DNA from 2 places in the Streptomyces sp. NPDC086023 genome. Region 1 is predicted to be linked to the other one. Evidence: riboswitches for the same ligand, from Rfam matches in the RefSeq annotation. Region 1 holds a riboswitch; the other holds the start of a gene.
What was found. Region 1 has a riboswitch for cyclic di-AMP ahead of ACIF6F_RS26340 (transglycosylase SLT domain-containing protein). Riboswitches for the same ligand answer to the same signal wherever they lie in the genome.

Region 1 (14,849 bases):
GCAGTTCCTGCGGACCGGCGGGCCGCCCGACCGGGTCTTCGCGGCCTTCGCCGAGGACCACGGCCGCCGCGGGGGCCGCCGGTCCGCCCCGGAGACGTTCTAGTGCTGTGACCGCAAAGGTTCACCGTGTCGCGACGCCCGGCACGGCACCTCGCGCGTTGTCGGACCACGCAGGTACGTCCAGTACGAGCCGTGGCCCTCCGCCTTGCGATGCACCGCACCGGACGCCGCGACCCGGCAGACCTTTCCGGCCACAGCACTAGGCAACGGTTCCATACCGGTGGGCGGGGGCGCCGTTTCCCCTTCCGCCGGGCCCGGTTGAGAAGGGCGTGAAGACGACATCGACACCCGGGCCGCTCGCCGCGCTCCAGGGTGCCTACTGGCTCGACTCCCCGTCCGCGCACCAGGGCGAGGACTGCGGGCGGTGTGCCGCCCTGCGCACGGACGCCCCGGCTCCCGTGCCGCCCGCCGCCGAACCGCCGTGTCTGCGCGCCCCGTTGGTGCTGCGCGCGGCGATGACGGTGCTGGCCGCCGCCTCGATCGTGACCGCGTTGCTGCTGACCGGCCTCGACGTGGTGCCCTGAGGGCGGGGCCGCGCCGGTCAGTCCTCGGAGCGTTCGGTGACGGGGGCGTCGGTGCGGTCGCCGAGGAACTCGTACCAGCGGCGCTGGAGGCACACGTACCGGGTGTCGGCCTCCACGAGCCGGAGGAAGGCGCCGACGGTGTCGGCCAGCCGGCCCTGGAGGGCGCCGTCGGCGAGGTCGCCGGTGCCGGTGAAGCCCTCGTGCGCCTTGGCCAGGCTGAACATGTCCGGGTAGACGCGGCAGCCCAGGTGCTCCAGGGGGACGCGCAGGGCCCAGAGGCCGCGGTTGCCGCCGACCATGGACGGCGAGGCGGAGACGAGCAGCGCGTGCTTGTCCTTGAAGGGCTGCGGCCGGACCCGGGACACCCAGTCGACGGCGTTCTTCAGCACCCCGGGCACGGAGGCGTTGTACTCGGGCGAGGAGATCACGAAGGCGTCGCAGGAGGCGATCCGCTCCCGCAGGGCCAGCGCGCCCTCCGGCAGCCCCGTCTCGGCCTCGATGTCGCCGTCGTAGACCGGCATCGGGAAGTCGGCCAGCCGGGCCAGGTCGACGGCCGCACCCGCCTCGGCGGCCAGCCGGGCCACCAGGGCGGCCAGCCGTGTGTTGAGCGACCCGGCACGCAGCGACGCGCCGAAGACCAGCAGACGCACCGGCTGGCGCCCCTCGTCGGGGACCGGCATGCGGGCCGCTTCGGGGACCGCCGCGGGTCCGGGGTCAACAGTCATGGTCCGCTGCCTCCAGTGCGGGGGGTGTGACCACGAGCCCAGCACAGCGGGAGAGCGGCGGACGGGTGCCGGGGCCGTGCCGTGGGGGAAGTCACCCGGGCGGCGGCGGCCTCTCCGACCACCCTCACCAGAACGGACTAAAACGGACAAAAATGAGCGCTTGCGGCGCATCCTGTTTTTCCATGCCGCGCCGGTATTTCGCACCCCTTGTGATGGCCGGTGATATGTGTCACGCGCGGCTTTCGCGCGACGGGTCGCGACGGCCCCGAAAGTGGTGCCGCGACTGGAAAGTTGGGGTGTGCCGAAAAATCGATCTTGTCCTTTTCCGGCCCGAATTCCCCCGCTCGCTTTCCTTTAGCGAATTCGGGGCTTGTTCCGTCCCGCGGCTCTCGCCTACGGTCACGCTCATTCCGGGTGGAACGCCGAATCCTGCCGCCGCCCGGACCGCACCGTCCCCATTCAATTCACGTACGGCAGGAGCGGGGGAACCAGGTAGGCCGCCGTTCCGCGATCTTTCGCGGAACGGCTAGGGGTGAAGTCACCGCGTGTGGCCGGTCAACTCCAGTCCGAACCCGACAGCTCACCTCGCAGGCGACGGAGAGGAATGCGCCATGCCCGGAAAAGGCAAGCACCGCCGCCCCAAGAACACCCGTCTGACCCGCGGTTTCGTCGCCGTCGGCACGGGTGGAGCCGCCCTGGCCCTGCCCGTGCTGGGCGCCGCCACGGCCAGTGCCGCGGCGCCCGCCGCAGCCGGGACCGTCGCCCCGCAGGCCGTCGCCGCCGCCCCGGCCGCGGCGCAGAAGGCCGCCGTGACCTATTCCGTCAAGGCCGGCGATTCCCTCGTGAAGATCGCCGAAAAGCATTCCCTCGCCGGCGGCTGGAAGAAGCTCTACCAGGACAACAAGACGATCATCGGTGACGATCCGTCACTCATTCGTCCGGGCCTGAAGCTTTCTGTCGGAGCGGCCGCCAAGAAGGCCGCGCCGGCCAGGAAGGCCGCCCCCGCGCGGGCCGACCGTTCCGCCCGTACCACCACCCTCAAGGCCGTGGCCCCCAAGGCGAAGACCTACGCGAACAACCTCGACGGGTGGATCCGCGAATCCCTCGACGTCATGGCCAAGCACGGTATCCCCGGTACCTACAACGGCATCTACCGCAACGTCATGCGGGAGTCCTCGGGCAACCCGCTCGCCATCAACAACTGGGACTCCAACGCCGCCGCGGGCATCCCCTCCAAGGGCCTGCTCCAGGTGATCGACCCGACGTTCCGCGCCTACCACGTGCCCGGTACCTCGACGGACTCGTACGACCCGGTCGCGAACATCACCGCCGCGTGCAACTACGCCGCCGCGCGCTACGGCTCCATCGACAACGTCTTCGGCGCCTACTGATCCCTCTCGGGTGTGCGACACCGGGACCGGCGGCCACGGCCGCCGGTCCCGGCCGCGTTCGCGGGCGGGATTGCGGGTGCGATTGCGGGGGAGTGCCCCGACACGCGCCGCGTCAGGTGCGTGTGTACCTGACGGACGGCGGGCGGCAGCGTTGAGCGCGTGGCCCGGGCTGCCGAAGCTGGCCGGAAGTGGCCCCCGGCCCCGGCGTCGCACCCCGCTCCGCCGTGGCCCGGGGCGTGATGTCGCGCCGACCGGATGAGGAACCACGTGATCGACCTCGATGGACAAGTCGCCCTGACCACGGAGCTCTTCGGTGACCCCGAGGCCCTGTTCGGCACGCTCGGCGGGCGCGGCCCGGTCCACCGCGTCGCCCTGCCGGACGGCATGCCCGCCTGGCTGGTGACCGGCCACCGGGAGGTGCGGGAGGCCCTCTCGGACCCCCGCCTCGTCCGCGGGGCGCACGCCGCCGCCCCCGAACTCAGGCAGTACCTCGGCATGTACAGCGACGAGTTCGTGCTCACCCAGCACATGATGCTGAGCGACCCGCCGGACCACACCCGGATGCGCAAGGTGGTCGCCAAGGCCTTCACCCCCCGCCGGGTCGAACTGCTGCGCCCCCGCGTCCAGGAGATCACCGACGGGCTGCTCGACGCCGTCCTGCCCGCAGGCCGGGCCGACCTCGTCGAGGCCCTGGCGCTCCCGCTGCCGATCGCGGTGATCTGCGAGATGCTCGGCGTCCCGTTCGGCGACCGGGACGAGTTCGGCCGCCACGCCGAGGTGATCACCGGCATGAACGCCTCCTCGGGGCCCGGTGAACTCGCCGCCGCGGGGCAGTGGTTCAACGCGTACCTCAGCGAGCTGATCGCCCGCCGCCGCACCGAGCCCGGCGACGACATGATCTCCGGGATGCTGGAGGCCCAGCGGCACGGCGACACGCTCTCCGACCTGGAGATGCGCTCCAACGTGTTCATCCTGCTGGTCGGCGGCTTCGAGACCTCCGTGAACCTCATCGCCAACGGCGTCCTGGCCCTGCTCCGCCACCCCGAGGCCCTGGAGCGGCTCCGCTCGGACGAGAGCCTGCTGCCCGGCGCCGTCGAGGAGCTGATGCGCTTCGACAGCCCGGTCTCCACGGTCACCTACCGCTTCGCCACCGAACCGCTCACCATCGGAGGGGCCGACATCCGGCCCGGCGACCACGTCGCGGTCTCCATCGCGGCCGCCAACCACGACCCGGCCAAGTTCACCGATCCGGGCAGGCTGGACATCACCCGCCGGACCAACGGCCACCTCGCCTTCAGCCACGGCATCCACTTCTGCCTCGGCGCCCCGCTGGCCCGGCTGGAGGGCGAGATCGCGCTCCGCGAGGTGCTGCGCCGGCTGCCCGGCCTCGGCCTCGCGGAACCGGCCGAATCCCTCACCTGGAAGCAGAACTTCATCGTGCACCGCCTGGACCGGCTCCCGGTCACCTTCACCCCCGGGCCCGCGTAGGCCCCGGCCCGCACAGGCCCGGGCCGGCACCACCGCGGCCGCGAGGCCGCTCCCGGAGCCGGGCCCCGCTCAGAACCCCGGGAGCGGCTCCGGGGCCGGCTCCGCGGAGGCGTCGGTGCCCGGCAGCGGCAACTGGTGCAGCAGCCGGTCCGCTTCCACCGCGCGCAGCGAGGCACTGCAGCTCACCAGCGCGCCCGTGGCGTCGCGCTGCATTCCGGGGTGGTCGTGGCGGGCGGCCTTCCACTGCCCGACGCCGACCGGCATCGCGGCGACGTTCCGCCCGCAGGCGGGACACTGGACACGCGGCATCTTCATCCCCTCAGGATGGCGCATCCCGCCGACACCACGGCCGGCCGCCCTCCCGCCCTCCCCGCCTCCCCGCCTCCCGGCCGCCCCCGCCGGCGCCGGCCGTCCGGCCCGGGAGGTGGCGGCCCGTCAGACCGCGTGCGGAAAGCGGAACAGCCGGTCCGGGTCGTAGCGCCGCCTGACCTCCTCCAGGCGGGGCAGTGCCGGCCCGTAGTAGGCCCCGCGCCAGTCCGGCAGCCACGGGTCGGCGTAGTTCTGGTACGCCCGCCCGCTCGCCCAGGGCCGCAGCCGCGACCACAGCTCCCGCAGCCACCCCTCGTGCCGGGCGACCTCGGCGGGCGTGGCACTGCCGGGCCACAGGGCCAGGTACTGGGCCAGCAGCTCCTCGCCCCGGTGCACGAAGGCGGTGTCGCCGACGGCCACCCGGTTCAGGGCCCCGCCGCACACCCCGTCCAGCTGGACGACGCCCCGCCCGCCCGGCGGCACCGCCGCCGGGTAGCCGGCTACCGCGTCGAGCAGCACGTCCACCGCGGCCTCCGACAGCCCGCCCGCGCGCCAGAAGTCCGAGCGCGCCGCGTACGTCTCGCGCTCCAGGCTCCCGCGCGGATCCTGGCCCGGCAGCCCGCCGGGCAGGTGGCACTGCGGCACCGTGCGTTCCCCGCACCCCGCCATGACGCGCATCGTCTCCTCGTACCCCCGCACCACGAAGTGGCGGTCGCGCGGCTCCGATCCGGCGAGCGCCTCCAGCCGGTCCAGCAGGCGCTCCGTCTCGCCCGCGCCGTCCAGGCACACCACGCGCACGGCCGGCCCCGGCGTGCTCCCGTCCGGCCCGGCCCCGTACAGCTCCACCTGGCTCCAGTACGGGTCCGGCAGCTCCGCCAGCCACCGCCGCCAGCCCAGCACCAGCGCCTTCGCGTCCCGCCACGCCCAGTTCAGCTCCGCGAAGGCGCAGTCGGCCATCGCGTGGGTGCGGAAGCGGAACTCGGTGACCACGCCGAAGTTCCCGCCGCCCCCGCCGCGCAGGGCCCAGAACAGGTCCGGCTCGTGGCCGGCGTCCACGTCCCGCACCACCCCGTCGGGGGTGACGATCCGGGCTCCGGTGAGCCGGTCGCAGGTCGCCCCGTACGCCCGGCCGGACACGCCCAGCCCGCCGCCCAGCGTGAGCCCGGCGATCCCGACGGACGGGCACAGCCCGGTGGGCAGCGCCGCCCCGACCGCCCCCAGCCGGGCGTGTACGTCGGCCAGCCGGGCTCCGGCACCGATCCGGGCGCTGCCGGCGCCCGGCGTGACCCGCGCCAGCGCTCCCACGTCGAGCACCAGGCCGGGGCCGGTCGACCAGCCCGGGTAGCTGTGCCCGCCGCTCCGGGGCACGACGGGCAGGCCCTGGCGGCGCGCGAAGTCCAGGCACGCCGCCACGTCGGCCTCGTGCGCCGGGTAGGCGACGGCGGAGGGGGCGGTCCCGTCGTGCCGCGGCTGGTACAGGCGCTTCGCGGCGGGGTAGTCCGGGTCCCCGGGCAGCACCAGCCGCCCGTCGAGCCCCCGGGCCAGCGCGGCGAGGTCGGCGTCCCGGCGCCCGGCGCCCCCGGCCCTCCCGCGGCCGCCGGGCCCCTGAGCCGGGCCGCCGGGCTTCCGGTGCCCGGCCGCCTCCGCCCGGCCCGGCACGGCGAAGGAGGCGAACAGGGACGCGGCCAGCAGCCGCCGCCGGTGAAGGGTCATACCGCCCACTACGCCGCGTACCGGCCCCCGGCCCGCCGCGGCACGCCGCCGCCCCGCCGATCTCCGCCCGGCCGGCCCCGGCAGTCCGGGGCCTACCGCCGGTAAAGGCCGGGGAAATTCCTGTCGGCCGCCCTGCGCTTCCCGCACCCGGAGTTTTCGTTGCCTTGACGCGTCCTTGACGCGGATCCATGCGTCCGGACCCACCCCGCACAACGGAATCCGCATCCCTGCGGCCATTGACCGGTGCCCACCCGGAGGCTTCCATTCCTCCCCGGGAGCACCGGCACCCCCATCACCAGCCGCCCCGGAGGCGATACCGCTCCCGCCCCAGAGACACCGCAAGCCGATCGGAACCCGCCTGATGACCGACACCCTCAGCGCCCCGCACGCGCTGGCCCCCGCCACCGGCCCCACCCCGCAGAAGCTCAAGCGTTCCATCGGCGTCGTGGGCGGCACGCTGCTCACGCTCTCGTGCGTGACGCCCGCCTCGACCCTCTTCGTCGTCGTCCCGGACCTGTTCTCCGGCCTGGGCACCTTCACGGCCCTCACCATCGCCATCGGCTCGCTGCTCTGTATCGGCGTGGCGTTCTGCTACTCAGAGCTGGGCACCCTGATCCCCAGCGCGGGCGGCGAGTACGCCATGGTGTCGACCCTCGCCGGCCGCCTCGCGGGCTGGCTGGTCTTCGTGCTCTCGCTGCTCGTGGTGATGATCGTGCCGCCCGTGATCGCGATGGGCACCGCCGACTACCTCGCCCCGGTCGTGCACGTCCCCGCCGCGCTCGCCGGCGCCGGCGTCATGCTGCTCGCCACCCTCGCGGGCCTGCTCGACCTGCGCGCCAACGCCTGGATCACCGGCGTCTTCCTGGTGCTGGAGGTGGTGGCCGCCGCCGTGGTCGCCGTACTCGGCTTCGCACACTCCGAGCGCGGCACGGACGCCCTCACGCACGGCCAGGTGGCCGCCGAAGGCGGCGGCCACTCCGCCGTCACCGCGGGACTCGTGATCTCCGGCCTGGCCATCGCCCTGTTCATCACCCAGGGCTTCTCCACCGCCGTCTACCTCTCCGAGGAGCTGGAGAACCCCCGCCGCAACGTGGCACGCACCGTGCTCGCCACCCTCGCCATCTCCACCGCCGTGATCCTGGTCCCGGTCATCGCGATCACCGTCGGCGCCCCCGACCTGGAGACCCTGACCAGCGGCGACATCAGCGGCATGGTCACCGCCTGGTCCAACTCCGCGGTCGGCACCTTCGTCAGCCTCTGCGTGGCCCTGGCCATCGTCAACGCGGGCATCGTGATGGTCATCCAGAACTCCCGCGTGCTCTTCGCCTCCGCCCGCGACAAGGCCTGGCCCGACCCGGTGAACAACGCCCTCTCCCGTCTCGGCCGGTTCGGCTCCCCGTGGGTCGCCACCCTCGTCGTCGGCGTCCCCGGCGCGGCCCTCTGCTTCGTCAACCTCGACACCCTCTACGGCGTGACCGGCGTCTCCGTCACCGGCATGTACCTCCTGGTCGCGGTCGCCGCCCTGTTCAGCCGCCGGGGCGCGCACGGCGGGACCCGCGCCTGGCGGATGCCGCTCTGGCCCGCCGTGCCCGCGGTGCTCATCGCCGTCCTCGGCTACGTCCTCGTCCAGCAGGACACCGCGTACCTGCTCTGGACCGGCGGCATCACCGCCGCGGCCACCCTCTACTGGGCGCTCTACCTCCGCCCGCGCCAGGACTCGCGCTGGCTGGTCAGCCTCCCGGAGGACGCCGGTCACTGACCGGGACGGGAGCGTCCGTACGACGGGGCCGGGGGCGGCCGGGACGACGCCCCCGGCCCCCGCGCGTGCCCCATCCCCCGGTGCCATGCTGGGAGGAGACAGAGGCCGGGGGACCGGGAGGCCGCGATGGGCTGGTACGGCGACCACGTGGTGCCGCGGATCATCGACGCCGCCTGCGGCGCGAAGACCGCACCCCCGCTGCGCCGCCGGGTCTGCGCGGGCCTGGCCGGCGAGGTCGTGGAGATCGGCTTCGGCTCGGGCCACAACGTGCCCTTCTACCCGTCCGAGGTCACCTCGGTCGACGCCGTCGAGCCCTCCGACACCGGCTGGCGGCTGGCCGCCGACCGGATCAGGGCCTCGTCCGTGCCGGTCCGCCGCGGCGGCCGGGACGCGCAGTACCTGCCGTACGAGGACGACCGCTTCGACGCCGCGCTGTCCACCTGGACCCTGTGCACCGTGCCGGACCCCGGTGCCGCGCTGGCCGAGCTGCGGCGGGTGCTGCGGCCCGGCGCGAGCCTCCACTTCGTCGAGCACGGACTGGCTCCCGACGAGGACGTGCGCCGCTGGCAGCGCCGCCTCGAACCGCTCAACAAGCGGCTCCTGGGCGGCTGCCACCTCACCCGCCGGACCGTGCCGCTCCTCACCGCCGCCGGCTTCACCATCCGCGAGGTGGACTTCTTCTACGAGGAGGCCGCACCCAGGTTCCTGGCCGCGGACGCCCTGGGTGTCGCGCTGTCCCCCTGACGCGATCGTCCCCGCGCGGGCCCCCGCCCGGGTTCAGGACGTACGCCGCGCCCGCAGCAGGATGCGCAGCGGGGCCACCACCCCGTACCCGACGTCGCGGCGCAGCGCGCCCGGCCCCGCCTGCTCCACGGCCGCGAGCTGGTGGGCCATCAGCTCCCGCATCGCGCGCCCCACCCGGCGCAGCCCCGGGACGGCCAGGTCCACGACGTCCGCCGAGGCGGCCAGCGCGGTCCTGGCCCGCGCGCACTCGTCCGCCAGCAGCGCCCGTACCGCGGGACCGTCCGCGCCACGGGCCAGCGCGGCCCGGTCCAGGCCGTGTGCCGCGACCCGGTCCGCCGGCAGGCAGAGCCGGCCCTCCGCCAGGTCGCCGGCCAGGTCGGCCAGGAAGTCCACCCGCTGGGCGGCGTCCACGAACCGGCGCCAGGCGGCGGCCTGTTCGGCGTCCGGCCCGCCCCGGTACTGGACGCCCGTGAACACGACGATGCCCGGGAAGCCGTAGTCGTCGAGGTACGCCTGGAAGTCCGCCTCGCCGGCGAAGCCGGTGAACGCCGCCTCGGCGGAGGCCGCCCCCGCGAGGAAGCGTTCCACCCACTCCGCGGGCAGTCCCCGCTCGGCCACCGCGTGCGCGTAGGCCCGCAGCACCGGGTCCGCCGAGCGGCCCGAGTCCAGCACCTCGCGGGTGCGCTCGGTGAGGTCCTTCAGGGCCTCGGCGGAGCCGCTCTCGGCGGTGTCGTCGACCAGGTTCATGAAGGCCAGCCCGGCCGTCAGGTACGGCACCAGCGCGGGCTCCGTGAGCAGCCGCAGGGCCAGGTACGGAGCCTGCTCGCGCCGCACCACCCGGCGCGCGGCGGCGGTGTAGTCGGCCCGCACCGCCGGGCCGGCGAGCCCGGCGTCGTCCATGGTGCCGCGCCAGCTGCGCACGATCCTCGTCCCCTCCGACGGCGTATTCGGGCCCCCCACCGTAATCGACGCGCCGCACGTACGACCGGGCGCCCCCGCCCCCGCCCATGCGCCTGATGCCCGGTGCCCCCGCCCGTACGGCAGGGCGCCCCCGGCCGGATCCCGGCCGGGGGCGCCCCTCCCCCTTGCAAGCGCCGTCTCGGTCGGTTACGGCGCGCTCAGACCCAGCGTGTACGAGCCGGAACCGCTGTACGCATGGACCACGTACCGGTAGTAGCCCGCCGTGCCGGTGTAGGTGATGTCCTCGTCGGCGCCCTCACTGCCGGAGACCGCCACGTCGGCCCAGCCCGACCCGTTCCACTTCTGGAGGTAGAGGTCGAAGTCCGTGCCGGCCGGCCCGCGCAGGCAGCCCACGTGGGTGCCCGAGGTGGCCGAGTAGTAGTAGGAGCCGTTGGGCTGTGCCTGGGCCCGGCCCTGGCTCAGCGCGCCCTGGTAGGTGTTCTCGGCGTCCTCGCAGCCCCCCGGCTGCGGGGTGCTGCCGACGGTCAGGGTGTAGGTCACGGTGTGCTGCGTGGAGCCGGTGCCCTTGACCGTGATCGGGTACGTGCCGTTGGCGCTCCCTGCGGCGACCGCCACCGTCATCGTGGAGGAGTTGCCCGAGGTCACGGACGAGGGGCTGAAGGACACGGTCACGCCCGAGGGCGCGCCGCTCGCGGAGAGCTGCACGGTCTGCGCGCTGCCCCCGGTCGTGGTGGTGGAGACCGTGGAGGTCGCCGAGGCACCGGGCTGGACCGAGCCGGTCGCCGGGTTCAGGGCCAGCGAGAAGTCCGGGTTCTGGGTGCCGCCGCAGTCCGTCTCACCGGACTGGGCCGGCACCCGGATCGCGTCCCAGGCGGCCTTGACCGCCAGGCACTCGGTGCTGCCGTAGGTGTTCTTGGCGCTGGCGAGGGTCGCCTTGCGGGCGGCCAGGTGGTTCCAGGACGAGGTCTTGCTGAGCAGGGCGCCCATGAAGATCTTGCCGGCCTTCTGGATGCCGATGCCCGTCACGGAGGAGGGGCCGCCGGAACATATGGGGCTGGCGGGCTTGCCGCCGCCCGGGTTGGAGCCTTCGGCCAGCAGGTAGAACCAGTGGTTCTGCGGACCGGCCGCCGCGTGCACCTCGGTGTTGGAGGTCAGCTGGTTGTAGCAGTTGGGGTCGTTGTTGTGCAGCGACGGGTTGTACATGTACCGGATGGGCTTGTTGTCGCCGAGGAAGTTGAGCTTCTCGCCGACGGTGTAGTCCGGGGTGTCGTTGGGGTTGTTGGCGAAGTGCTCGGTCAGCGCGCCGAAGATGTCGCCGGTGGACTCGTTGAGGCCGCCGTTCTCGTTGCTGTTGCCGGCGCTGCCCGGGGTCTTGTCGAAGATCTCGTGGCCGTACTCGTGGGCGACGACGTCGATGCCGGTGAGCTGGTTGGTGCCGTTCTGGTTGCGGCCGTACGTGGTCTTGCTGCCGTCGTAGTAGGCGTTGACCTCGGTCAGGCCGGCGCGGGCCGGGACCATGCCGCCCTGACCGTTGATGCCGTTGTAGCCGAACCACTGCTTGAGCATGTCGGACTCGCGCTGGGCCGCGTACATGATGTCGACGCAGGCGGTCACCAGGTCGTTCGCGCCGCCGTTGCCCCACGGGGAGGAGCCGGTGTACGCGCTGCCGTTCTGGCCGCCGCACCGGAAGCCCGAGCGGTTGGGGTCGGTCATCGAGGAGGCGGCGGTGTCGATGGTGACGTTGCCGTTGTGGTAGCCGCGGCCGTCGGCGTGCGAGACCTTCTCGGTGGCGCGGGCGATGGCGCCGGTGCGCGCGTCGACGTACGTGTCGAGCACGCTCGGGGCGTTCTTCGCGGTCCGGCCGGAGACCCGGGTGTGCCAGGTCAGCAGCGCCCTGCCGTCCTTGAGGAGGACGGTCAGCGCGGGCCTGGTGGCCGATTCGGTCCGGGCGAGCTGCCTGCGGGCGGTGGCGGTGGCCGCCGCGGCGGAGACGGTGGCCTTTGTGCCGGTCCTGATGGCGGGGGCCGGGGCGGCGGCGACGTTCCTTACCCTGCCGGTGCTGTCGGTGAGGACCACGGCGTCGCCGCCGACCACCGGCAGGCCGCGGTAGGTACGCTGGTACCCGGCGTAGTAGAGGCCGTTGGCCCAGGGGGTCACGGAGGTGCGGACGAGTTCCTCGTCGGCACCGTGGCGCAGGGCGTCCAGGCCGCTGTCCGCGGCGCGGTCGGCGGCGGCGAGGGCGAGCGACTTGCCGTGCTGGGGAGGCACGGGCTGCTGCTTGGGCGTGGCTGACGCCGTGCCGGTGAGGGCGCCCGCGAGGCTCGCGGAAAGCGCCATCGCGGCGATGGCCGCCGTCAGTCTGGTGCGGTGCACGTCCACTCCGTTCGTGGGGGGAGTCTGCGGTCGCCGCCGAGTATGGGCGTGGACATGACCGGATAGGGACATCCCGCACGGCATAACACCGGAGTTATGGTGCGCCGCCCGCAGGCTGCGTACGCTGCTGAAATGCAGCTGGAATTGAGGCATCTTCAGGCCGTCTGCCGGATAGCGGAAGCGGGCAGTCTGGGCCGTGCCGCCGCCCGGCTCGGGGTCTCCCAGCCCGCTCTCTCGGCCCAGTTGCGCCGGATCGAGCGGGTGGCCGGCGGCGACCTGTTCGTGCGCGGCCGGCACGGCGTGGAACCCACCGCGCTGGGGCAGTTCGTCCTGGACAAGGCCCGCCGGGTGCTCAACGAGATGGACGAACTCGCCGCGGGCGCCCGTGCCGCCGCCCCCGGCACCCCGCTGCGCCTGGGCTGCATCCTGCTCGTGCTGCTCGACGGGCTGCTGGAGGAGATCGACCTGGCCCTGGCGGGTCAGGAGGTCACCGTCGACCTGGAGGACTCGGTGACCGCGCTCGCCCGGCTGCTGGGCGCCGGCCGGTACGACGCGATCCTGTACGGCGAGGTCAACGACCACGAGGTGCCGCTGCCCGAGGGTGTGCTGGCCAGGACGCTGGTCTCCCGCGAGCCGTTCTGCGTACGGATGTCCGCCGGGCACCGCCTCGCCGCCCGGGAGAGCGTCGAACTGGCCGACCTGGCGGGGGAGTCGTGGATGACGCTGGTCGAGGACGACGACGGCGGACCGGAGGCACTGGTCGCGGCGTGCGCGAAGGCCGGGTTCACGCCGTCGCTGCGGTACCGCATCACCGACCGCAAGATGCACTACGACCTGATCGCGGCGGGCCGGGCCGTCTCCCTCAGCCAGCCGTCCGCGCCCTCGGCCGAGGGCACGGTGATGCGCCCGCTCGTCGGGGCCCCGGTCACCGGCCGCATCCGGCTGGCCTGGAACCGCTCGGCGGTCTCCTCGGCCCAGGCGGACCTGCTGTACCGCGCGGCGGCCCGCGCGTACCTCGCCAACGTCGACAACAACGCCTTCCACCGGGCCTGGTGGGACGCGCACCCGGAGGCCCACCCACCGCTGGACGCGGGCGAGCCCGTCGCGCCCTGAGCCCGGCCCGAGAGGCGCGATGATGGTCCGGACAGGACCGTCGTGCTGTGCCTATACTCGCGCCGTCGTGCGGAACGGTGCGCAACGGGGGGCGAGTTGAACGGCTGGTTCGTCGCGGAGGGTCCTGCCGTCACGGGCGGCGAGTGGGTCGGCGTGGCACTCACGATCACGGGCTGCGCGCTGGCCGTCCGGCTGGTGTCGCTGCCCCTGCTGCTCCGCACCCAACGGGCGTTCCGACAGCGGGAGGCGGCGGCCTCCTCCGGGACCCCGGTGGCCGCCGCACCGGACTGGGCGCTCCCCTTCCTGGAGGGCCTGCTGCTCCTTGCCGGCGCCGGGGTGCTGACGGCGCTGCTGCCCCACACCCGGTGGCCCGTCGACCTGCGGGGCGCGTCGGTCGCCCTGTGGCCCGAGAACCCGCTCGACCTGGGCACCGTGGCCGCCGAGATCGCGAACGACCACGTCTCGCTGTACACGAACTTCGCCGGCGCCGGGGTGGCCGGGGCGGCGCTGACCGTGCTGCTGTGGTTCCTGACGCGGCGCAACCTGCTCACCCGCGGAATGCCGGCCGGGGCCTGGGCCTCGCCACGCACCCGGGTACGGGTGGTGTGCGGCTTCCTCGGGTCCGCCGCCGCGCTGGTGGTCGTGACGCCGGTGGGGCTCGTGTTCGCGGCCCTGGCCTTCCAGGCCGTCGCCTTCGGTGCGAGCCTGCGGCACCGGGCCCCGGACACCGTCGGGGCGCTGCCTCCGGCACCGGAGCGCGGGCCGGCGGTGCCGGCCCGGGCGGCGCCCGTACCGTCCGTGGTGCCGGCCGGCGTGCCGCCCGTACCGGGGTACGCCGCGCCGACGTCCCCGGTGCCGGACCGCCACCCGGGCGCCGGCGACGCGGCGGCCGGGGAGCAGCCGGCCGGGCACCGGGAGCTCCACCCGTACGAGCCGCGCGCGATCGGCGAGTACCGGCTGCTCGGCAGGATCGGGTCCGGCGGCATGGGCACGGTGTACCTCGCCCGCCGTGAGGGCTCCGCCACCCGGGTCGCCCTCAAGACGCTCAACCCCGAACTCCTGGGAAACCCCGAGCTGCTGAGCCGCTTCGCCCGCGAGGCCGAGGTGCTTGCCATGGTCTCCGGTGCGTACACCGCCCGCGTCCTCGACACCGGGGTGGCCGAGGGCCGCCCCTACCTGGCCATGGAACTCCTCGACGGCCGCCCGCTCGACGCCCGGCTGCGCGAGGAGGGACCGGTCCGCTCGCCGGAGGCGCTCCGCGCTCTCGCCCTCGCCCTGGCGACGGCCCTCGACGCGGTCCACCGGCTGGGCCTGGTCCACCGGGACCTCAAGCCCGCCAACATCATGCTGACCAGCGCGGGTCCGCGGCTGCTCGACTTCGGCATCGCCGCCCTCGTGGACGGTACGCGGCTGACGCGCACCGGTGCCTCGCCGGGCACGCTCACCTACATGGCGCCGGAACAGTTCGACGGGCCCCCGGCCGGCCCGGCCGCAGACGTGTGGGCCTGGGCCTGCTGCGTGGTGGCCGCCGCGCACGGCGAGAGCCCGTTCGCCGGCACGGGCATCGGAGCGGTGTACCGGCGCATCACCGAGACCGGGCCGGACCCGGCCGCGACCGCCGCGGTCCGCGCCCTGGCACCGGCCCTCGCCGACGTCGTCCAGCGCGCCCTCGACACCGACCCCGCCCGCCGCCCGGCCGACGGAGCGGCGCTCCTCGCCCTGCTCGCCC
Region 2 (14,849 bases), on a different contig from region 1:
CCGGGGCACGGCGCACCGCCTGGACGCCCCGTCCGGCACGGGGACGTACTTCGCACTGCGCGGGGACTGGGTGATCAGCTGGGCCGGCAGCGACATCCGGGTCCTGGACACGCGGGACTTGACCAAGCCCGCGCGGGTGGTCCCGGAGATCCCCGACACGGTGAACGCCGTCGGCGTGGCCGGCGGCGAGCTCCTGATGGCCGTCAAGGGACCGCGGGTCGTGGCCGTACCGCTGGCGGGTGGTGGTGCCCCGCGCACCCTGTTCACCAGCGCGGGGCCGGCGGTGGCCGGCAACGACGGACGCGTGCTCGTCCCGCGGCGGGGCGACGGTTCGGAGGTCTCGGTCCAGGAGTTGGCCGCGGACGCCGGCGGCAAGGCGGTGCCCGGCCGCTCCTGGCGGGTGCCGCCCGTCGCCATGGACGTCGTACGGATGACGCTGGAGAACGGACGGCTCCACACCGCCGGCTCCCTCCCGTGGACCGGCCGCAGCCAGACGCTGAGCCGGCTCGACCTCCTGGCGGACGGGGAGCTGAAGCCCGGTCAGTGGGAGGACCGCGAGACGCGAGAGGGGCTCGTCCCCGCCTGCACTCCGGCGGACTGCCCGGAGCTCCTGGCGCCGGGTGACGGACGGCTCGTCACCGCCGACGGGTACACGCTCAGGCTGAAGGAGCCGGACGGCCGGCGGGAGAGCCGTTCCGAGGACGGCGTGGAGATCGACCCGCGGAGCGTCCGGGCCGTCGCCTACGCCGTGAGCGCGCCGGTCCTCAACGAGATCCGGTACGTGAACCTGGACGCCTTCGGTGGCGGGACCGGGAAGATGAAGGCGGTCTCCGGCCAGCCCTTCGCCCTCGCGGGCGCGGTCCTGTGGACCGCCGACTGGTCGGACACCGTCAAGGCGGTGGACCTGCGCACCGGGAAGACCCTGGCGGCGCGGGTGCCGCTCGGCCACTGCGGACTGGAGGAGCTGGACGCCCGGGGCACCTCCCTCTACTGGAAGTGCGCCGGGGCCGCCGGGGTGTACGACACGGCCACCAGGACGTCGGTGCGGCTGCCGGCCCACCGCAGCGCCCGCCTGGGCGACGGGTTCATCGGGTGGGAGCAGGGCGGGGTCCTGAAGCTCACCGACCTGCGCGGCGGCACCGGGACCCGGACCATCGGCCGGCCGGCCCGGATCCAGCCCGGCCAGGGCTGGTCGGTGGACGCCTCCGCAGGCCTGATCGCGTACGCGGACGCCGCGGGCGCCGTGCACGTCGTGCCGTCCGGGGTGCCGGCGGCGCCGCTGTCGGTCCTCGACGCCAAGGCCGCGAGCCACTTCGAGTGGTCCGGGAGCCCGGAGCAGCGGGTCTTCTCGTGGTGGCTGAGCCGGCCGGCCGCCGGCTGGAGGCTGACGATCCGCAGCAGGACCACGGGTGCGGTGGTCCGTACGTACGACGGGGGCGCGGCGCGTTCGCTGGTCCGGGTGCTGTGGGACGGCCAGGACACCTCCGGCCGGCTCGTCCGGAACGGCACGTACACGTGGACGCTGACCGCCACGCCCGCCGACGGGCAGGGGCCGGCCCTCACCGCCACCGGGTCGACCACGCTCTCCTACGCGGCCGAGGTCCGACGGGACCACGCCGGACAGGACGGGCTCGGAGACCTGCTGACCCTGAACTCCTCCGGCGGCCTCACCTTCCACCGCGGCAACGGTGCCGGAGGCTTCGCCGGAAAGCTCTCCGGGGCGGGCTGGCCGCTGACGTCGCGGCCGGTCCCCTTCGGGGACCTGGACGGCGACCGGTGCAACGACCTGCTGGTCCGCAACGCGGCCGGCGAGTTGCGTGCGTACCTGCCCTGGTGCGGGCAGGCGGTGACGCCGGCCACGCGCTCGCGTGCCATCGGCACCGGCTGGGGCCAGTACGACGTGCTGACCTCGCCCGGGGACCTGACCGGTGACGGGCGGGCGGACCTGGTGGTCCGGAAGACCTCGACCGGCGACGTGTACCTGTACGCGGCGAACGGCACCGGCGCCTTCAGGCCCGCGGTCCGCATCCAGCTCAACTGGAAGCTGTACCGCTCCGTCTTCGGCGCGGGCGACCTCAACGGCGACGGTGTCGGCGACCTGCTGGCCGTGGACGGCAGCAACGCCGTCTGGCGGTACGACGGTGTGGCCACCGGCACGGTGAAGCCGCGCGTCCGGGTGAAGGACAACGGCTGGGCGGCGGGCCGCAACGCCTTCGTCGGCGTCGGCGACGTCACCGGCGACGGCCGCCCGGACGTGGTCTCCCGCAACGCCGCGGGCGACCTCCTGCTGAACAAGGGCACGAGCACGGCGGGCCTCTCCGCCACGACGAGGATCACCACCGGCTTCGGTGCGTACAAGGGACTGTTCTGACATGCACGACCGTGAGGGAAGAGAGGCGCGCGTGCGCGCACGAGTGAAGCGGCTGGGCGCGGCGGGAGCGGCCGCTGCGGCCCTGGTCACCGGCCTCCTGTCGGGCGCGGGCACGGCGGGGGCCGTTACGGAGGCGGAGGCCACCATGCCGCCGTGGCTCGCCGCGATCGAGGCCTCGGACGGCGAGGACGGCCGGATCAAGCACTGCTCGGGCGTCGTGCTCGGCGTACGACGTGCCGCGACGGGTCCTGACTGCTTCACCGGCCGCTCCAAGTCGGACATGCTGTGGGACGGGGGCGGCGCGCGCTACCGGATCCATCCCCAGTACGACCCGGTCACCCGCCGTGCGGCCCTGGCAGTCGCACACGCGGGCCGCTACACCCAGGCGCCCGTGCTCGCGACGGCCGCGGACGGCGCGCTGTACGCCGCCGGCGTCAAGGCGGAGTTCCACTCGTGGACGTTCGCCGTGCCGCGCGGCAGCAAGGTCGCGCACTCCGAGCGGGTGGTGGTCGGCTCCGCCGCCGACTGCGCCGGGCTCCTGGGCCGGCCGCTGCCGGCCGGCACCCTGTGCACCACGCCCGCGCCCGGCACGCCGTACGTCCCGAAGGAGCAGCGGTGTCTCGGCGACGCGGGCGGCGCCCTCGTCGCGGGCGGAAAGCTGATCGGACTCTCCGCCACGCCTGCGGGCGGCTGCGCCTCGTCACGCGTCCGGCTCTACACGGCGGTGCGGACGTACCGTTCGCAGCTCGTCGAATGGTCGCGGGACAAGGAGGTGGGCGGTTACGACAACTCCGGCGGCGTGGTGGCGCGGCAGCGGGGCATATTGGGCTTCATCGACTACTGCGGGACCTCGATCAACCGCACCAGGGACTGTGCCGCGGACGAGTACGGCACCACGGTGGACGTCTACCAGGAGTTCCCGCTGCTGACCCCCATGGGCGACGCCGACGGCGACGGCATCGGGGATCTGCTCGCCCGGCGCACGGACGGGAACCTGTACCGCGTCGACATGGAGCTGCCCCCGCCGAGGCTGCCCTCCGCCCCCAAGACGTTCATCGGGGCCAACTTCGACATCTACGGCGTACTCCTCGCCCCTCGCGACCTCTCCGGCGACGGTTACAACGACCTCGTCGGGCGGGACTCCGCGGGGGTGCTGTGGCTGCACCGCGGGACCGCCGACGGGAAGTTCCCCTCGCGGACGCGGATCGGCAGCGGTTGGGGGCAGTACACCGCCATCGGCGGCCGGGGCGACTACTCGGGTGACGGACGGTCGGATCTGGTGGCGCGGGATGCCGGGGGCACGCTGTGGCTGTTCCGCGGGAACGGCGCCGGCGGGTTCTCCGGGGCGACCCGGATCGGCGGCGGCTGGAACGCGTACAACGCCGTCGTCGGCAGCGGCGACATCGACGCCGACGGGCGCCAGGACATCGTGACGCGTACGCCGACCGGCGCCGCGTACGTCTACAACGCGGACGGGAAGGGGAACTTCCTGCCCCGCAAGCAGTGGGCCACGACCCAGTGGAAGAACTACCTCCGCATCGGCTGACAGGGCTCACCCCTGATAGTCGATCGGCTGACCGGCGGTGTCCGGCTATGCTCAGGGGTGAGCACACCGTGGGCCATTAGCTCAATTGGCAGAGCAGCGGACTTTTAATCCGTTGGTTGTCGGTTCGAGTCCGACATGGCCTACCGCTCGGCGGTCCCTCCGCGGGACGCCACGTAGCGCCCCGTCCGGTTCTCCGGTCGGGGCGCTTCCGTGTGTTCAGAGGTGGGCCAGGAGGACCGAAACGTGGCTGTGGGCCGGGTCCTTGACCGCGGTGAGGAGCGTCACGGGGCCGTCTTCGGCGAGGGCGCGCAGGCGGGCGAGGGCCTCCGCGGCCTCCGGGGCGGCGAGTTCGGACTCGTACCGGGCGCGGAACTCGGTGTCCGTCAGGCCGCCGGCGTGGAACTCCTTGCGGAGGTCGTTCGAGGGCGTGAGGGCCTTCGGCCACTCGTCCACCCGGGCGTCCGCCTTCGACACGCCGCGCGGCCAGAGGCGGTCGACCAGGACACGGGTGCCGTCCCCGTCGGTGGGCGGGTCGTGGACGCGGGCCACTCGGATCTCGCTGCTCCGGTTCATGGGGCCAGGGTGGGGGACGGGCCGGCCGGCGGCCAGTGCGCCAGGAGCGTGTCGAGGGCGTCGATCATCCGGGCCCAGGAGGCGTCCGGGTCGCGGGCCGCGTGGAAGGCGGCGGCGTCCTCCAGGGCGGCGAAGCCGTGGAAGGTGCTGCGGAGCAGCCGGACCGCGTCGGTCCGGTCCGGCTCGCCGAGCTCGTAGCCGCGGATCATCGCGTACGTGTACTCGGTCATCCGCCCGTGCCCCGGGGAGGCGGCCAGCACCTCGGCCGGCAGCTCCAGCTGGGTGGCGGCGTAGCGGCCGGGATGTCCGACGGCGTACGAGCGGTAGGCCTGGGCGAAGCCGGCGAGGGCGGCCTTCCCGGCGCGCCCGGCGACGGCTGTGCCGACGAGGTCGGCGAACTCGGCCGCGCAGCGCACGGCGAGGCGGGTGCGCAGGTCCTGGAGGTTCCGCACGTGCGAGTACAGGCTCGCGTCCTTCACGCCGAAGCCGCGCGCGAGGGCGGAGAGGGTGACGCCGCCGAGCCCCGCGGAGTCGGCCAGCTCGGCGGCGGCCTCGACGACGCGGTCGGCGGTCAGTCCTGCTCGGGGCATGTTCTCCCTAATCCAATTAATGGTTTGCCTAGGGTGTCTAGGAAGATTAGCGTGCGGGACATGAAGGCGCTCACCGAATCCGACATCCGAGGCTCGTTCATCAACTGCTCCAAGGGCGAGGCCCAACGCCTGCCCATGCCCCGCGACCTGGCCGAACGCCCCTGGGACGACCTCGACTTCCTCGGCTGGCGCGACCTCTCCGCACCCGACCGCAGCTACCTCGTCACCGAGCGGGCCGGCCGGCTGGTCGGCATCACGCTGCGCTTCCCCTCCGTGAAGCGCGGGTTCCTGCACCGCAGCATGTGCACCTTCTGCCTGACCACCCATCCCGGCTCCGGCGTCTCCCTGATGACCGCCCGCAAGTCCGGGCGCGAGGGCCGCGAGGGCAACTCCGTCGGCGTCTACATCTGCACGGACCTCGACTGCTCCCTCTACGTGCGGGGCAGGAAGCAGCCCGAGCCCGGCGGCCGCTTCGAGGAGACGCTCACCGTGGAGCAGCAGGTCGAGCGGATGAAGGGGAACCTGGACGCCTTCCTCGCCAAGCTCTGAACGAGGAGGGAGCGGGGGCGGCGGGTGGGCACCCACGGAACGACGAAGGCCCGGATCCAGAAGGATCCGGGCCTCGTACTGAGTAGCGGGGACAGGATTTGAACCTGCGACCTCTGGGTTATGAGCCCAGCGAGCTACCGAGCTGCTCCACCCCGCGTCGGTGATTACAGCTTACGCCATTTCGGGGGGTGCTCGACGCCATTTGTTTCCCGGCGGGTTCCCGAGGGGCTCGTGACCCGGCCGCGGACCGGGTCACGAGCGGGGCGCGACACCCGTTCGGCCCTGCCCGGTCGCCGTACGGCCGCCCCGCCCGCAGCCTTGGGAGGCGGGGCGGCAGCGGCCCGTGGCGCGGGCGCGAGCGGACCGGTCAGGGAGAGACGTGGTGGGGCTGGGGCAGCGAGGAGGATCCTTCCGGGCGGCCCGGGGAGCCGGCAGGGCCCGGGGCCGGATCGGTGAGGGCAACGGCAACGGCAACGGCAACGGCAGACGGTTCGCGCGGATCTTCCTGAGTGTGCTCCCCGTGCTCCTGATCGTCCTGGGGCTGGTCTTCGACGTCCTGACCCCGCCCGGCTTCACCGGGGCGCCCTTCTTCACCGCCGCGCCCCTGATCGCGGCCCCCCTCTTCGCCTTCACCACCACCCTGCTCACCGGTGCGAGCGCCGCCCTGGCGGTGCTCGTGCTCCAACTCCGCAACGGCAGCTCCGGCCGGGTCGAGGCGGTCACCGAGCTGGTGACCGTCTTCACCGTCGCCGTCCTGGCCCTGCTGATCAACCGCGTGGTCCGGCGCAGCGGCGAACAGCTCGCCTCCGCGCGCGGCGTCGCCGAGGTCGCCCAGCGCGCGGTGCTGCCCACCCCCGCCGGACGCGTCGGCGGGCTGCACGTCTCCGCCCGCTACGAGGCCGCCGACGCCGACGCGTTCATCGGCGGGGACCTGTACGCCGTCCAGGACACCCCGTACGGCGTCCGCCTCGCGGTGGGGGACGTGCGCGGCAAGGGGCTCGGGGCGGTCGAGGCGGTGGCGGTGGTGCTCGGCGCCTTCCGCGAGGCGGCCGAGCTCGAACCCACCCTGGAGGGCGTCACCCGGCGGGTGGAGCGCGCCCTGGCCCGGGAGGGCACCCGGCGCGACAGCCTCGACTCCGTCGAGGGGTTCACCACCTGCGTCCTGGCCGAGGTCAGCCCGGACGGCGGCACGCTCCGCGTGGTCAACCGGGGCCACCCCGCACCGCTGCTGCTGCGCGCCGACGGGAAGCCGGAGGTGCTGGCCCCCACGGAGGCCGCCCTGCCGCTGGGCATGGGCGAGCTGGGGGACGGGCGGTACCGGGCGGACGCGTGGCCCTTCCCCGCCGGGTCGACGCTGCTGCTCTACACCGACGGGCTCTCCGAGGCCCGGGACGCCGCGGGCGCCTTCTACGAGCCGGCCGAGCGGCTGCGCGGGCGGATCTTCCCCGGGCCGGAGGAGCTGCTGTCCGGCCTGATCGCCGATGTGCGGCGGCACACCGGCGGCGGGGCCACCGACGACATGGCGCTGCTCGCGGTCGTCCGCCCGACGCCGGGTCAGACGGCCCGCCGGAGGTCCGTCACTGCGGTACGGCGCCGCTGAGCGCGTCCGGTCGGCCACGCAGCGTGAGCGAAGCGGGTTGGGGAGCCGGTCGGTTGACGGATCGTCAGGGTGCGGAAGTGGCCGGAGTGACGGTGCCCGCGCAGGCGGCTCATCCCTTTCTGCTGCCCCATGAGGCATTTGTTCTGGCCAACGTCGGTCACGGAATGGCCGGTTGATGTGAAGGATCAAGTAAGGGAGCTTGGAATCACTCCCTGTTGTCTATTACCGTTCGATAACGCAGCGCGGCTGTCCCAGCCGTCGCAAGTGACGGCACCGTGCGCGTGCGCGCCGAATCCCGTGAGGGAACCGGGGAACCACCAACTTGGGGTGAATCGGGTCGTTCTGACCCGTAGGAGACCTTCCTGCTCCGAACCCGTCAGCTAACCCGGTAGGCCAGAAGGAAGGAAAGGAGCGCCCCCGTGGCGTCCAGCAGGCCTGCCCCCGAAGCCCCCGGGTCCATCGAGACGGACTCGCCCTACCCGGGCGGAACCGGTGCCGGGGCATGGGGCGAGTGGAACCCCACCGAGGACTCCGCCCGTCCCGCCGGCGGCCGCCACCGCGTCGCCAAGCAGCGCGGCGGACTCGCCCGCAGCTCCACGGTCCTCGGCGTCGGCATCATCGCCGCCGTCGGCGCCACCGGCATGGCCACCGCCCAGGACAAGCCCCCGGTCGCGATATCCATACCCTCGCTGCTCCCCGACGACGAGGCGGACGCGGCGCAGGAGAGCACCCCCATCGAGGCGCTCACCAACGCGGGCGTCACCCCCGAGCAGGCCGAGGCCGGCACCGACGCCGGCGAGGCCCTGCGCAACCGGATCCTCCAGCAGGCCGAGTCCCAGGCCGACGCGGCCGTCGCCCAGGAGAAGGCGGCGGCCCAGCGCGCCGCCGAGCAGGCCGCCGCCGCGAAGGCGAAGGCCGAGCGGGAGGCCGCGGACAAGAAGGCCGCCGAAGCGCGCAAGGCCGCCGAGGCCGCGGCGAAGGAGGCCGCGGAGGCCAAGGCCGAGGCGGAGCGCCTGGCCAAGCTGGCCGGCCAGTACGCGCTGCCCACCTCCTCGTACACCCTGACCTCCCACTACGGCGACTCCGGCTCGATGTGGTCCTCCGGCCAGCACACCGGCCTGGACTTCGCCGCGCCGACGGGCACCCCGGTCAAGGCCGTGCACGGCGGCAAGATCATCTCGGCGGGCTGGTCCGGCGCGTACGGCTACCGCATCGTCCTCCAGCTGGAGGACGGCACGGAGGTCTGGTACTGCCACCTGTCCTCGATGTCCGTCACCTCGGGCACCGTCACCACCGGCGAGACCATCGGCCGCGTCGGCGCCACCGGCAACGTCACGGGCGCCCATCTGCACCTGGAAGTGCGGACCGGCGGAGCGACGGTCGACCCGCTGGCATGGCTGCGGGGCAAGGGTCTGACGGTCTGACGACGCCGGGGTACGGGTCCACCGCTCCCGGCGGGTACGGGTCCACCGCTCCCGGCGGGTGGGGGGCCGCGGCTCCCGCGTACGGGTCCACCGCTGCCGCGGCGTACGGGCCCGCCGCACTCCCCGCGTACGCCGCGTCCCGCATCGCCGGTACGAAGAGCGGCTCCCGGCGCCCGCGGGCCCGTACCCCGAGCCAGGCCAGCACCCCGAAGACCGGCACCATGACGGTCGCGTACACCACGTAGAACCCGTACTCGCCGAACTCCGACGAGCTGTTCCACAGCGCGTGCGTCGCCATCGCCAGCGCCAGCCCGGCCAGGGGCAGCCCGGTGCGCCGCCACCGCCCGGCCGCGAAGGCCGCCCAGCAGAAGCCGAGCCCGGTCCACACGGTGAACAGCGGGTGCGCGAACGGGGACATCACCACCCGAACGAAGAAGGTCGCGGCCGTCACGGAGTCCAGCAGCGAGGTGCCGCTGCCGAGGTCCTCACCGAAGGCGTTGCCGAGGTAGAGGATGTTCTCGGTGAAGGCGAAGCCCGTGGCGGTGAACCCGGCCACCACGATCGCGTCCGTGATCCCGGTGAACCGCCGACCGCGGAAGAGGAAGACCAGCAGCAGCGCGGCGGCCTTGGCGCACTCCTCCACCACCGGGGCGATGGCGATCGAGCCGAGCTGGTCGGCGTCGCGCGGGTCCAGGGTCGCCGCCGCTATCCACCGGGTCGCGAAGCTGTTGGCCACTATGGCGATGAGCGCCGCGGCGCACGCCCCCCAGGCGAAGACGAACAGGTGCTGGGGCCACGGCCCCGGCTTCGTCCGGTCCAGCCAGTGGAACACCGCCATCAGCGGTGGCACCGGCAGGACGGCGAGGCCGAGGCCGACGAGGAAGCCCTGGGTGCCGGTCTGCTCCCGTACGAGGGCGAGGATCAGCACTCCGGCGACCGCGAGCAGCCCGATGGACGCGCGAGACAGGACCCGGAACACGCCACGACAGTAGCGATCCGGACGTGTACCGGAGGGCTGGTTTTCAGTTCTCGGTGCGCCGGAACAACAGGTCGTGTACGACGTGGCCCTTGTCCAGGCCCTGTCCCTCGAAGCGGGTGAGCGGCCGGAACTCCGGGCGCGGCGCGTAGCCGCCGTCCGGCTGGGTGTTCTCGAAGTCCGGGTGCGCGCTGAGCACTTCGAGCATCTGCTCGGCGTACTCCTCCCAGTCCGTGGCGCAGTGCAGGATCGCGCCCGGCGCGAGGCGGGTGGCGGCGAGCGTCAGGAACTCGGGCTGGATCAGCCGGCGCTTGTGGTGGCGCTTCTTGGGCCACGGGTCCGGGAAGTACACGCGCATCCCGGCGAGGGCCGCGGGGGCCAGCATCTCGCGGAGCAGGATGATCGCGTCGCCGTTGGCGACCCGGATGTTGGTGAGGCCGTTGCGCTCGGCGAGGCCGAGGAGGTTGCCCTGGCCGGGGGTGTGCACGTCGACGGCGAGGATGCCGGTGCCGGGGTCGTCGGCGCCCATCTGCGCGGTCGCCTCGCCCATGCCGAAGCCGATCTCCAGGACCACCGGCAGGCCGTCGAACATCTTGTCGAGGTCGAGGACCTCGCGGCCGTCGATGTCGAGGCCCCAGGTGCCCCAGAGGCGGCGGAGCGCGTCCTCCTGGCTCGTGGTCACCCTGCTCCGGCGCGGCTGGAAGCTGCGGATGCGCCGCTCGTGGTGCGAGCCCGCCGGGTCGGGGGCGGGGCCGTCCGGGAAGCGGGGCTGGTGGCGCCACACCGGAGGGGGCTTGGGCTGGGGGTTCAGGGACTCAGACACAGTGCCGCCAATTCTACGGCGGCCGGCCCGCCCGGCATCCCGGCAGCGGGAGCCGCCCCCGGCCGGGCGTCCGGCTGCGGGTGCCCGGCCGTCGCCAGGTCCGGTGTCCGGTCGCGCGGTCTGCGCGCCCGGGGTCCCGGCGTCCCGGCTACGGTGCCAGCGCCGCCAGTGCCCTGCGGGCCACCTCCCGTCCGATGGGCAGGGAGGCCGTCGCGGCCGGCGAGGGGGCGTTGAGCACGTGGACCGTACGCGGCGCCTCGCGGATCAGGAAGTCGTCGACCAGCGTCCCGTCCCGCAGCACCGCCTGGGCCCTCACCCCCGCCGCGGCCGGGGTGAGGTCGTCCTCCGTGACCGCCGGCAGCAGCCGCCGGACCGCCTGCGTGAACGCGCCCTTCGACAGGGAGCGGTGGATCTCCCCCGCGCCGTACCGCCAGTGGCGCGCCGCCACCCGCCACATCCCGGGCCAGGCCGCCGTGGACGCCATGTCCCGCGGGCGCACCGCGCCCCACGAGTACCCCTCGCGGGCCAGTGCCGGCACCGCGTTCGGCCCGACGTGGACGCCGCCCCCGATGCCCCGCGTCAGGTGCACCCCGAGGAACGGGAAGGCCGGGTCCGGCACCGGATAGACCAGTCCCCGCACCAGCGAGGGACGCGTCAGGTCGTAGTACTCCCCCCGGAACGGGATGATCCGCACCGCCGGGTCGTCGCCGGCCAGCCGCGCCACCCGGTCGCACTGGAGGCCCGCGCAGTTCACCAGGGCCTTCGCCCGCACCACCGTGCCGTCGGCCGTCCGCACCGCCACGCCCGACGCGCGGCGCCCGATGAGGTCCACGGCCGAGCCGTACCGGATCTCCGCCCCCGAGGCCTGCGCGAGCCGCTCCGCCACGGCGCCGTAGTCGCAGATCCCCGTGGTGCCGACGTGGATCGCGGCCAGGCCGCGCACCTCGGGCTCGTGGTCCGCGATCTGTGCGGGGCCCAGCTCCCTGACCGGGATCGCGTTCTCCCGGCCCCGCTGCACCAGGGCGTGCAGCCGCGGCAGCTCCGAACGGTCGGTCGCGACGATCAGCTTGCCGGTCACCTCGTGCGGGATGTCGTGCTCCGCACAGAACTTGACCATCTCCGAGGCGCCCTGCACCGCGAACCGCGCCTTGAGGGACCCGGGGCGGTAGTAGATCCCGCTGTGGATCACCCCGCTGTTGCGGCCGGTCTGGTGACGGGCCGGGCCCGCCTCCTTCTCCAGCACCACGACCCGCGTCCCCGGCGCGAGCCGCGACAGGGCGTACGCGGTCGACAGCCCGACGATCCCACCGCCGACCACCACCACATCGCAGTGCACGCGCTCCATGCCACCTCCCACCCCGATACTGCACCCCCCGACTGACATCCGGGTCACACGGGCGCCACCAGCAGCGGTCGCGCCCGCTCCCTGAGCTCCGCCACGCGCGGCTCGTCGCCGTACGGCTCCAGCCGGTGCAGCAGGTCGCGCACGTACTCCGTGGTGCGGGCCGAGGAGATGCGCCCGGCGACCTCCACGGCCCGGGTGCCCTGGGCGCAGGCCGCGTCCAGGTTGCCGGACTCCAGCTCGGCGACGGCGCTCACGACCAGGCGTAAGCCGTGCGAGCGGACGTACTCCTCGGTGGGCCGGGACAGGGCCTGCTCGGTGAACCGGCGGACCTGACGCGGCAGTTTGAGGTCGCGGTAGCATTCCGCCGCATCCGCCGCGAACCGGTCGTACGAGTAGAAACCCAGCCAGGACGGGTCGGGGTCACCCTCCCGCGCCCGCTCCAGCCAGCCCTCGGCGGCCCGCAGCGCGGCGCCCGCGGCAGCCGAGTCGCCGGCCTTGGCGTGGGCCCGCGCCTCGACGAGCCGGAAGAAGCTCATCGTGCGGGAGGTCGCCAGGCCGCGGTTGCGCTCGATGGCCGCCTGGGCGAGGTCCACGCCCTCGTCGGCGAAGTCGCGGTAGGTGGCCTGGAGGGACATCGAGGCCAGCACGTACCCGCCCAGGGGGACGTCGGCCGCCGCCCTGGCGAGCCGCAGCGCCTGGATGTAGTACCGCTGCGCGGCCTCCTGCTGACCGGTGTCGAAGGCCATCCACCCGGCCAGCCGGGTCAGTTCGGCGGTCGCGCCGAACAGCGCGCGGCCCACCTCGTCGGAGTACGAGCCGAGCAGCAGCGGCGCCGCGTCGACGCGCAGGCACTCGGGCACCATCGAGGAGCGCCAGTCGCCCCCGCCGTACTTCGAGTCCCAGCGCCGGGCGTCCTCGGCGGCCTCGCGGAGCTTGGCCACGTCGCTGTGCCCGACGCGCTGCGGCGAGGCGTCGAGCGGGGGTCCGGCGGGTGCCGGCCCGGTGGGCGCGGTCCGCTCGGGACGCCCCTCGGTACGGTCGCCCCGCGCCGGCGCGCCCGCTGCCGCCGGGGAGCCTGCGGAGGGTCCCGGGCCGGCAAGGGACGGAACGGTGATCCCGGCGGCGGAGATCCCGGCGGCGGTGACGCCGGATGCGGCGGCCCCTGCGCCCGCCGACCCCGTGCCCTGCCCCGCCGGGCCCGAGTGCACCGCCCCGGGCGCCACGGCGGTGCCCGTGCCCCCTGCTGCGCTCCCGGCCGCCCCCGGCGCCTCCCGGGCCACCGAGCTGTCCGCGGGCGTTATCAGCCACCGCGAGGCGGGCATCGCGTACGCCGACACGGCGAACGACCCCGCCAGCGACTGCCAGATCCCGCCACCGCCCCGGCGGCCCGCCAGGTCCAGCCGGTACAGGTCCGTGGCCGACCGCACCGCGGCCGCCACGTCCCGCGGGAAGGCCAGGCCGACCTCGGGCGCCGGGTCCGCGTCCGCCAGCCCGATCTCGTGCAGCGGCACCGGCCGGCCCAGCTTCGCGCCGATCGCGGCCGCGATCAGGTGGGGCGCGGCGCCCTGCGGCACCATGCCCTTGGAGACCCACCGGGCCACCGAGGTCTTGTCGTAACGAAGCGTCAGGCCGCGCTGCGCGCCCAGGTCGTTGACCCGTCGCGCCAGTCCGGCGTTGCTGATACCCGCGAGGGCGAGGACGGTGCCGAGCTTCTCGTTCGGCTCGCGGAGCTCCCTGGACATGCGCCACCCCTCACGCAGACGGCCGCCGGGGCATAGGCACCCGGCATTCGTAAACCCAGCGTAGTTCGCCGCATCCCAAGCGTTAAGGGCCCGAGTTCCACATGGCGGGATTGTTGTCCGTACCTTCGGCGTTGGCCGGGGCGCGTCCGTCCCGCGCTCCGGTGTCCCGTGCTCCGCCCGTGTGGCCGTGCGCCCGTGCGTGCGCTCTGCCCCGGCTCCCGGCCGGACGTTTCCATGTGGGGTGCGTGGGTCGGCCCGCTGCGTGGAACCGGTGGGCCGGGGGACACCGCCGCCTCAATCCCCGCGGGTGGCGGACCGGTCCGGGAGGCGGACCGCGCCTCCCGGGCCGCGCCCCGCCGTCACGCGGGCACCGCCCGTACCGTCCGGCACGGAAACGGCGCGGAAAAGAATGGCTGAATCCGACCTATGGAACGGTTGGAGCGGAACGCCAAATACCGCATGACCGGGGCGTGTTCGTTTGCATGTGCGCCCCCCATGGCACCTCTCGCGCGCCCTTCTCGTGGCAGCATGGACCCGAACTTGTCCACAGTCTGTGGAGGCGGGTCGATGCGGTGGTTGGTGGGCTGGAGCAGTATCGCCGCAAGCTTCGGCACGGCCGGACGCCTGGCCGACACCGTGCGCGGCGGCCTGGCCGACTCCGATGACGCCCCCGAGGACGCCGCCCGCACCCTCCACCCCGTCGGCGCCCAGCTCCTGTGGGGCGACCCCGACCCCCTCTGGGCGGTGGGCGACTGGCGCCCGGACGAGATCCGCACCGTCGTCGCCGACCCGGCCGACCCCTTCACCCGCCTCGCCGTCCTCGGCTGCTGCGGAGCCACCGACGAGGAGCTGCGCCGTGGCCTGTACGCCGCCCGCGGCGGCGCCCTCCGCCACCTGACGGCCTGGCCCGGCAGCTACACCGCCGTCGTCCAGGCCGGCCGCCGGATCACCGTGGTCGGCGACCTCGCCGGGGCGCGGCCCGTCTTCTACACGCCCTGGGCCAACGGCACCGCCTTCGCCACCGCCGCCCTCCCGCTGGCCGACCTCATCGAGGCCCAGCTCGACATCGGGCACCTGGCGGCCCTGCTGGCCTGCCCCGACAGCCCCGAGGCGCTGGGCGACGGGACCCCGTACGTCGGTGTGCGGCGGATCCCGCCCGGCCACGCGCTGATCCTGCGGGAGGGCTCGCGGGAGATCACGGGGTACGAGCCGGTCGCCTCCCTCGCCGTCGCCGCGCCCCAGGCCGACCCGGACCGGGCGGTCGAGGGCGTACGGGAGGCGCTCGTCGAAGCCGTGCGCGCCAGGCTCAC

Region 2: another riboswitch for cyclic di-AMP. It lies ahead of ACIF6F_RS11585 (M23 family metallopeptidase); the one in region 1 lies ahead of ACIF6F_RS26340 (transglycosylase SLT domain-containing protein).

What each region holds. Positions count from the first base shown of each region.
Region 1 is NZ_JBITRX010000014.1:187,807-202,655, forward strand. Features, by position in the region: gene ACIF6F_RS26325 (potassium channel family protein) at 1-103, shown strand, start outside; gene ACIF6F_RS26330 (hypothetical protein) at 330-584, shown strand; gene ACIF6F_RS26335 (NADPH-dependent FMN reductase) at 602-1,264, opposite strand; cyclic di-AMP (ydaO/yuaA leader) riboswitch at 1,720-1,916, shown strand; gene ACIF6F_RS26340 (transglycosylase SLT domain-containing protein) at 1,921-2,700, shown strand; gene ACIF6F_RS26345 (cytochrome P450) at 2,968-4,188, shown strand; gene ACIF6F_RS26350 (hypothetical protein) at 4,258-4,503, opposite strand; gene ACIF6F_RS26355 (FAD-binding oxidoreductase) at 4,624-6,210, opposite strand; gene ACIF6F_RS26360 (APC family permease) at 6,572-7,969, shown strand; gene ACIF6F_RS26365 (class I SAM-dependent methyltransferase) at 8,096-8,713, shown strand; gene ACIF6F_RS26370 (squalene/phytoene synthase family protein) at 8,747-9,634, opposite strand; gene ACIF6F_RS26375 (M4 family metallopeptidase) at 9,821-12,007, opposite strand; gene ACIF6F_RS26380 (LysR family transcriptional regulator) at 12,140-13,120, shown strand; gene ACIF6F_RS26385 (serine/threonine-protein kinase) at 13,217-14,849, shown strand, end outside.
Region 2 is NZ_JBITRX010000004.1:454,819-469,667, forward strand. Features, by position in the region: gene ACIF6F_RS11545 (FG-GAP-like repeat-containing protein) at 1-2,371, shown strand, start outside; gene ACIF6F_RS11550 (FG-GAP-like repeat-containing protein) at 2,403-3,917, shown strand; tRNA gene ACIF6F_RS11555 (tRNA-Lys) at 3,988-4,060, shown strand; gene ACIF6F_RS11560 (DUF488 domain-containing protein) at 4,134-4,490, opposite strand; gene ACIF6F_RS11565 (TetR/AcrR family transcriptional regulator) at 4,487-5,080, opposite strand; gene ACIF6F_RS11570 (FBP domain-containing protein) at 5,141-5,629, shown strand; tRNA gene ACIF6F_RS11575 (tRNA-Met) at 5,713-5,786, opposite strand; gene ACIF6F_RS11580 (PP2C family protein-serine/threonine phosphatase) at 6,018-7,229, shown strand; cyclic di-AMP (ydaO/yuaA leader) riboswitch at 7,506-7,639, shown strand; gene ACIF6F_RS11585 (M23 family metallopeptidase) at 7,649-8,653, shown strand; gene ACIF6F_RS11590 (PrsW family intramembrane metalloprotease) at 8,562-9,632, opposite strand; gene trmB (tRNA (guanosine(46)-N7)-methyltransferase TrmB) at 9,676-10,452, opposite strand; gene lhgO (L-2-hydroxyglutarate oxidase) at 10,601-11,797, opposite strand; gene ACIF6F_RS11605 (sporulation protein) at 11,842-13,539, opposite strand; gene ACIF6F_RS11610 (asparagine synthase-related protein) at 14,107-14,849, shown strand, end outside.